2 regions of the Paenibacillus sp. RC334 genome follow, and region 1 is predicted to be linked to the other one. Evidence: riboswitches for the same ligand, from Rfam matches in the RefSeq annotation. Region 1 holds a riboswitch; the other holds the start of a gene.
The links. Region 1 has a riboswitch for thiamine pyrophosphate ahead of thiM (hydroxyethylthiazole kinase). Riboswitches for the same ligand answer to the same signal wherever they lie in the genome.

Region 1 (4,193 bases):
CCTCACACCGGAGGACAATGCACCTGTGCTTCGCTTGGACCTGATCATAAACGTGTATGTCTGGCTTGCCGACAGATTGTTGAATGTATAGGATGTTCCTGTTGAATCGGTTACCAGTTGTCCGTCCTTATACAGACTGACCGTACTAATTCCGCTGGGCCTCGTCCAGGAAACAGTAACGCTATAGTTATTAACTGATGTCACTGAAGCTCCTGTTACTTCTGGCACTGTATCGACGGTGAGCGCTGTTGTCGTAACCGGAATATTGACCCCTCCAGATATGTTGCCGGATTTGTCCACTGTCTTAACTGTTACCTTATAGTTTGTCGAAGCAATCAATCCACTGAACGTATAGGACGTCCCTGTAGTTCGCTGCACCTCTTTGTCATTTAAATAGATAATGGCTTGGTTCAGGTCAGCATCCTTCGGCAATATATAATTCACAGTAAAAGCGTTGTAACCCACATTCGTCGCTGTCAGCCCGCTTACCTCTCCTGGTGGTGTCTTATCTACAGGAGCATCAACGGAAGCTGTTTTAGTCTGTACTGTAGTACCTTGAGATTCATTACCACTCTTACCCACCGTCTTCACTCGGAAGGTATATGTCGTATTCGGCTGTAAGCCGCTCAGCGTATAAGAGTTACTTAGGATGTTATCTACATACACGTCGGTGCTGACACCGATCACCTTTACATGGTCAAAATTGATGTCCGACGGGTTGGTCCAAGACAAATTCACCCTTGTTGTATCTAACGGAACCGCTGTCAGATTGCTCACCTCTGCTGGTGCAATACTCAGAGCAGCGGATTGGCTCGCCACCGCATCCGTCCCTCCCCAGATACCATATCCCGTATTTAAAATCAGTGTAGCCGTTGCGAACGGAGCCATCCATTGGCGCAAGCGCTTCTTATTCATGATCTATGCTCTCCTTGATAACAATATGTATTTGTCTAACCAGTAAGCAAGCTTACAAAAATCCACTGCTGCAATACATAATTGGCAATATTTGGCATGAGCAGTAGGTGCCCATTTAATAGTTATCGGAATATTTATAGGAAATGTTTAGACTGATCGACTCCATTGAGTTGTACTTCCGTTCCCAGACTATCAGTACAAGCTCTTGCCCCAATAGAAGAACAAGGACTTGCATACATAAAAAACCGCGCCCAGCGCGGATACCAAAGATAATCGTATGATTTATGCTTGATTTCAGAATATCCGATCTAGCGGGCGCACCCTACCGTACTGGCGTACATCGTCCGGCGTTATAGCGAACAGCATATTAAGCAGCTCGATCTGAAAGCTTCCTGGTCCTTCCGTGCCTTTTCGTTCCGCTGCCATTTCAGCAGCAACACCATATACAGCAAGCGCTGCCATACCAGCAGTAAGCCTGTCGTTTTCGACAGCAGTGAAAGCGCCCAGTACCGAAGTTAATAGGCAACCAGCCCCGGTAACTTTGGTAAGCAGGCTATGGCCATTTTCAATGATCCACCCTATACGGCCGTCGGTAATGACGTCTTCTTTGCCGGTGATTGCAACAATGGTATTCAGTTGATGGGCTGCTTTGACTGCAAGTTGTGAAATATTCAAATCACCTGTTTCTCCAGCATCGACACCTTTAATCTGCATGTCTTCGCCAATGATTTGTGCAACTTCAGCAGCGTTACCACGAACAATATCCACCTTGACCCGATCCAGAATACGGAGGGCGGAGGCTGTGCGGAATGGAGTCGCTCCCGCACCCACGGGATCTAACAGCACGGGTACCCCATGTTCATTAGCCGATAAACCAGCCACAATCATAGACTCTACGAGTTCTTCATTTAACGTACCGATGTTAAGTACAAGCGCCCCTGCAATTCGGGCCATATCTGCGACTTCCTCTTTGGCGTATGCCATAACTGGTGAAGCGCCGAGCGCGAGCAGTCCGTTCGCCGTGAAATTGGTGACGACCACATTGGTTATATTGTGAATGAGCGGATTCGTATCCCGCATATTTTGTAGCAACAAAGCCATATTATCTAACACAAAAAACAACCTTCTTTCTTCAGGAACCTGTGAAAGGCTGTTGGCTTATACATATGTATACACTTATATCCCTACGCTGGCATTATCCAACAGGTTCACACGGTCTACGACGGCTTAGTCGTACTCTCAGCTTGCTTCCACAGGCTCCCGTTATATTTTTTTCTAATGTTACGGGTTCGTCGTACAAAAATCAACAGGTAATTGCCATAAAGACATGGATCGCAATATGTAGAAAACGTTTGGAGGTTTACTTTTTGGACAAATCTATCGCCTCCTCCCCGTCTGCTGTTGTAGCCGCTGATGGATCGGGTGACTACCTTTCTCTAATTGAAGCCTTAGCATCCAATGAAACAAATATTTTTGTGAAAAACGGTATTTACAATGTTTCTTCTACTGTGCTGATTCAAAATCATGCTACAAAAATACAGGGTGAATCCGTTGAACATACGATACTCCGTCAAACCGATCCTTCAAAGGACTTAATTACAATTAACGCCAATGATGTTTCAATTACCCGTTTAACCCTAGATTCATTAACTCACTCTGCTCAAGCAGCTCTTGTTATTGCATCCTCTAACCGTACCCGCATTGAAGGAAATAAAATTTTAGGTACTGCAAGTATTTTTGCCGTATACTTTGCTGGTCCAAAGGTGGCAGCAGGCGCAGAAACGATTGCAGCAGTAGAAGAAAATCATCTCGATAATGAAAATGTGTTTGAAAATAACACCGTATATTCTGATTTTATAGGGGATGGCATATCCTTTTCTCTTCAGAAAAATGGTAAAGTGCGCTATAACAATGTATTTGGCTCCTCGATCTCTTTTTATATGTGCCGTGATTCCGAAGTATTGGGCAATCTCATTAAGGATTCTCCTCTCTCCGGTATCTCTTACTCATTGCCCGCTTATAACAATCGCATTGAAAGGAACATCATCCTTCGTTCGATCAATTCAGGTATTCGTGTTTCCCGCAATTTAGAGCACCCTATTTCATTAAGCAGTCGATACCATGGATTAGAGATTGTTTATAATATTATCTTGGACACTCGCTTTTTTGGCATTGAACTGGATCAGCTCTCTGGCGGTATTAACGTGATGTTCAACACGATTGATCATCCTGATTTCTCGGGCATCCAGGTTTTGCGATGTTCTAAAATCAATATTTCCAGTAATAACATTTCTAATTTTGGAGCATGGAAAGGGCGTGGTAAAATTCGTGATTGGACGAGTGATTCGAACGGTATTTATCTGGAAACGGATGTTCAACAATCCAGCATTCATTTAAATGAAATCATATCCAATGGAAATGGGGATTTTGGCATTCGGGTTACGAAGGAAACTTCTCAAAATCGTGTTTATTTCAATCAAAATTTAGGCACTTATGTTCAGTATTCCTTATGTATAGAGGGCAATAATTTTTTGAAATAATATTGCCCTAAGAAAAATTTTATGCTTATACCGTTGTATCTGTCCACTCATTCATGCCACCGATCATATTAACCGCATGAAAACCTTTTTCGCCAAGTAATTCACATGCCAGCCCGCTGCGGTTTCCGCTTCTGCATACCATAATCTTTTCTTACTTCGGATCAAGCTCGTGTTGTCTTTCCAGCAATTGACCGAAAATGACCTCCTTAACGGCTTTTTACTAGAAGCTGAATCGCTTCCTTAACAAGTTTATCTGTATCTCCACCAGCTTCTTGCTCTTCCAATATACAACGTTGCAGATTCTCTGCTACGATTTGGGCAATCGCTTTATCTGATGCGTTGCGTACGGCAGATAACTGGCTTACTACGTCCTTGCAGGACTGTCCTTCATCCATTAAACGAAGTACCCCACGCACCTGACCCTCAATTCTTCTCAGGCGCGTTTTCAGTTCATCACTATAATTGTAATCCATAAGGTATAGACTCCTTTTTGATTTAATCATATACATGTATAGGTATATTATAAACCAAAAAAATAATTAGGACACCCTAAATGAATAGATTTACCTTGCCTTGCGAAGCATCCCCCAGGTAGGCAGCTACTCCGGCATATTCCAAACCGTCCATCATCTCTTCCTGTTGCAGCCCTAGCAGATCCATGGTCATGGTGCAGGCCACCAGCTTGATTCCCTGCTCTTGTGCCAGCTCAATAAGCTGCGGAAGGGAAAGCGCATTATG
Region 2 (4,193 bases), 2.0 Mb from region 1:
CCGGATGCATACGTACCCAGTATATTCGCCGTCTCATCGGGAATATGTCTATAAACTCCCCGATCCGGCGCGGACATGTAATGTGGGGCAATGAATACATAGTTGGACGCAAAAAAAGAAGCCTCGCTGCGGCACGGGTTAAGTGTCCACAGACGGGCTTCTCTATGTTGAAAGGAATATGGCTTCTAAAATAGACCCCTTACTTCGTAGTCGTTTGTTTACTGGCATTAGCGATAGTTTTCTTGTCCTCCAGCTCTTGTACACCGCTTAAAAACGTCGATACCCGCCGCAAATACTCACGTGGATGCTCCCTGAAAATAAGCTCATGCAGCCCGTTTTTGACAATCCATACACTGGAAAGCGAGTTGGTTTGATTGGCAGCGAGCTTTTCCGCAATCGGGTAAGGAGCCTTTTCATCCTGCGTCCCATGTACAAACATGATCGGGAACGGATAGTTTTCCGCTTTGACCTCTTGGTATGGAATCTGATGCAGGCTGGTACCGTTCAAGACTGGAAACAGCAGCTCCAGAATTTCCAGAGATGGATGGCGCGGCAGATCAATTTGATTATGAATGTTATGGTACAGCGTATCCGGCTCCAGGAGGAAGGTGCTGTCCAAAATCATGGCGTCCACATCTTTGGTTTGCAAGCCCGCCTGAAGAGCAGTTCCTGCCCCCATCGAGAAGCCCCATACGATAATCTCCGAGGAACCGCGTTGCTTCGCAAGCTGGATCGCCCCGAGAAGCTGCTGGGATTCCGCTTTGCCTCCGGTTGCGACGGCTTTGCTATTTTGTGATGCGAATCCGTAATCGAACATGACAACGTTAAAATTCAAACGGTGGGCATAATGCGCCAGATCATACATCGGAATCCAGCTTTCTTCGCGGTTGGCCCCATAACCGTGGCTGAAAATAATCGTTTTCTTCGATTGATCCGCCGGGATATACCAGCCCTGCACCATCCGGCTGCCGTCCTTGGCGGGGAAGCTGACATCCTCGTAGGGCATTCCTTTGGCCTGCATCGGGTTCGAGTACAGTGGCGCGACGGTTGGATTCGTCAGTACCCATGCGATATAGGCGTGCAGGGTAATAAAGCAAAACAATAGAAAAAATACGACCGACAGCAGCAAGGCAATAACGACATGCTTGATTCGCAGCAGCCGGGGGTTGATCAGTGGGGTGGACGGCTCATGGACAGCATGCTGTAGCTGAGAGCTGCGCTGGGATGTCGAAATCATGTAAGAGCCTCCTTATATAAAAATGAACTCCGTTTCATAGAATTCTAGGTACAATTCCACTTGAAAATGATAGTTTATGTCCGTATAGATACCTATTATCGTATGATGCGTGTTATCCAAAGTCAACGGCTGAACCGGAAAAGTAAAAATGATGCAAAGATTTGTCGATGTTTGTTCTCGTTCTGTAATATGGCTGTCACAAAAACATTGGTTTACAGTAGCCGCGACTATTCTATATAATTTATGTAACCATGTTTCATGGTGTGAAACGAATATGGAACAAAGAGGAGCGGTTCACAATGGAAGACCGTAAATTAACGGTTCGCGCCGTGGAGCGTGCGCTTGATATACTGATGTGTTTTACTGGAGATTCCGATCTGGGTCTAACAGAGATTGCTTCCAAAATTGGTTTACATAAAAGTACCGTTCATCGGCTGCTGACCACGCTGGAGGATCGGGGCTTTGTCGTTCGGAATCCCGCAACGGAAAAATACCGGCTCGGCATCCGGATATGGGAGCTATCCACCCATCTGTCGCAAAGCGACGAGCCGGCGATCCTATTACAGCCAGCGATGGAAGGATTGCGTGACCGTCTGGGCGAAACGGTCAGCCTATACCTGCGCGATGGCAGTATGCGTATCCGCATTCAGGCCGTGCAGAGCAATCAGGCGATCCGCCGCGTTGCGCCAGTGGGTGCAAGCATGCCGCTGGCTGTAGGAGCCTCCAGCAAGGTGCTGGCGGCCTTTATGCCGCCGCAGGAGCTGGAAGCCCTGCTAAGCGGGGATGAATGGCCGCCCTCGGTAGACCCGGAGGTCTATAAGGCTCAATTGCAGGATATTCGTGAGAAGGGCTATGCGACCAGCTATGAGGAGCGGGAGCCGGGCGCTGCTGCTGTGGCTGCGCCTATCGTGAATCGGAAGGGACAGGTCGCTGCGGCCTTGTCTGTATCCGGTCCGGTCAGCCGACTAGCGCCCGAGACGTTGCATGATTTTGCACCGATTTTGATCGAGGCGGCAAAGGAAATGGGGCTTATGCTTCCATAATCTTTGGAAAAAGGGACCAGAGAAGGGTTGCCAAAGCCGTAAATTTGAAGTAATCTGATGGGGATGGCGGGTTGTCAGTTATAGCCGCCTCATGCGAATAGAATTATCACAGTTACTGGGGGAGCCTGTAATGCCGGGCTGAGATGGAATCGCACTAGATTCCGGACCCTTTGCACCTGATCTGGATCATACCAGCGTAGGGAAGTAATCGGCCATTGAAATGTATACGTAGCCGCTGTCTATGGCAATGCATCGGAGTATGATTCCGCGTGCGTAGCCGTCTGCATAGCTGTTTCGTTAGATTAGCCGGTTCCCTGGGGAACCGGCTTTTTTGCATAGATCAGCCAGCCTGGGGATGGTTCCGGATCGGTGTGTCATTTCATCGAAACGGGAGGAATGGACAATGAAACCGACAGAAACAGAAGGAACAGCAGGGAACGCAGTGGATGAACAGACAGGAGGGGTGAAGCCCTTTCCGGGGAGCCGCAAGGTATATATTCAAGGCTCGCGGCCGGACATTGCCGTACCGGAGCGTGAAATCGCCCTGCATCCCACACATACGCCACAGGGCACGGAGCATCATGAGCCGTTACGTGTGTACGATACGAGCGGTCCCATGACCGACGAAGCCTATCAGGTCGATATCCGTCAGGGCTTGCCTCAATTACGGCGGGCTTGGGCACTGGAACGGGGCGATGTGGAGGCTTACGAGGGGCGTGCCGTCAAGCCAGAGGATAACGGGTTGAAGCCCGGCTCCAAACGGGAGACGGCTGAATTTCCCGGCGTTACCAACCGTCCGCTCCGTGCGCGGCAAGGGCGTAGTGTAACGCAAATGCATTATGCGCGGCAAGGGATCATTACGCCCGAAATGGAATTTTCATCCATCCGCGAAGGGGTGGAACCTGAGTTTGTTCGACAGGAGTTGGCGGCTGGACGAGCCATTTTGCCTTCAAATATCAACCATCCGGAAAGTGAGCCGATGGTGATTGGGCGTCATTTTCACGTGAAGATTAATGCGAACATTGGTAATTCTGCGGTTACGTCCTCCATCGAGGAGGAAGTGGAGAAAATGACCTGGGCTGTACGCTGGGGCTCGGATACGGTCATGGACCTGTCCACAGGCCGTAACATCCATACGACACGTGAATGGATCATCCGTAACTCCCCTGTGCCGATTGGGACTGTACCACTGTATCAGGCGCTTGAAAAGGTGAACGGCGAAGCCGAGGCGCTAACGTGGGAGCTGTATCGTGACACGCTGATTGAGCAGGCGGAGCAGGGCGTGGACTATTTCACCATTCATGCGGGCGTGCTGCTGCGGTATATTCCGATGACGGCAAGTAGAATGACAGGAATTGTGTCCCGTGGAGGGTCGATTATGGCGGCATGGTGCCTTGCGCACCATCAGGAGAACTTTTTGTACACGCATTTTGAGGAAATATGCGAAATCATGAAAGCCTACGATGTGGCCTTTTCCCTCGGGGATGGTCTGCGTCCGGGTAGTATCTATGATGCGAATGATGAGGCACAGTTTGCTGAGCTGGATACGTTGGGTGAGTTAACGCAAATTGCCTGGAGGCACGACGTTCAGGTCATGATTGAAGGACCGGGACATGTCCCGATGCACAAAATCAAGGAGAATGTGGAACTGCAAATGGAAATTTGCAAGGAAGCTCCCTTTTATACACTGGGACCGCTCACGACGGATATTGCACCCGGATATGATCATATTACCTCGGCTATCGGGGCGGCAATGATCGGTTGGTTCGGGACGTCCATGCTATGCTATGTTACGCCGAAGGAGCATTTGGGCCTGCCGAACAAGGATGATGTCCGCGAGGGTGTCATTACCTACAAAATTGCGGCACATGCTGCCGATCTGGCAAAAGGCCATCCACGGGCGCAGCAGCGGG

Region 2: another riboswitch for thiamine pyrophosphate. It lies ahead of thiC (phosphomethylpyrimidine synthase ThiC); the one in region 1 lies ahead of thiM (hydroxyethylthiazole kinase).

Annotation. Positions count from the first base shown of each region.
Region 1 covers NZ_CP125370.1:2,773,387-2,777,579, reverse strand. The annotation lists gene QMK20_RS12780 (fibronectin type III domain-containing protein) at 1-915, opposite strand, end outside; gene thiM (hydroxyethylthiazole kinase) at 1,210-2,016, opposite strand; TPP riboswitch at 2,080-2,189, opposite strand; gene QMK20_RS12770 (right-handed parallel beta-helix repeat-containing protein) at 2,283-3,455, shown strand; gene QMK20_RS12760 (metal-sensitive transcriptional regulator) at 3,662-3,928, opposite strand; gene QMK20_RS12755 (DsrE/DsrF/DrsH-like family protein) at 4,005-4,193, opposite strand, start outside.
Region 2 covers NZ_CP125370.1:752,846-757,038, forward strand. The annotation lists gene QMK20_RS03665 (alpha/beta hydrolase) at 200-1,237, opposite strand; gene QMK20_RS03670 (IclR family transcriptional regulator) at 1,537-2,280, shown strand; TPP riboswitch at 2,388-2,500, shown strand; gene thiC (phosphomethylpyrimidine synthase ThiC) at 2,684-4,193, shown strand, end outside.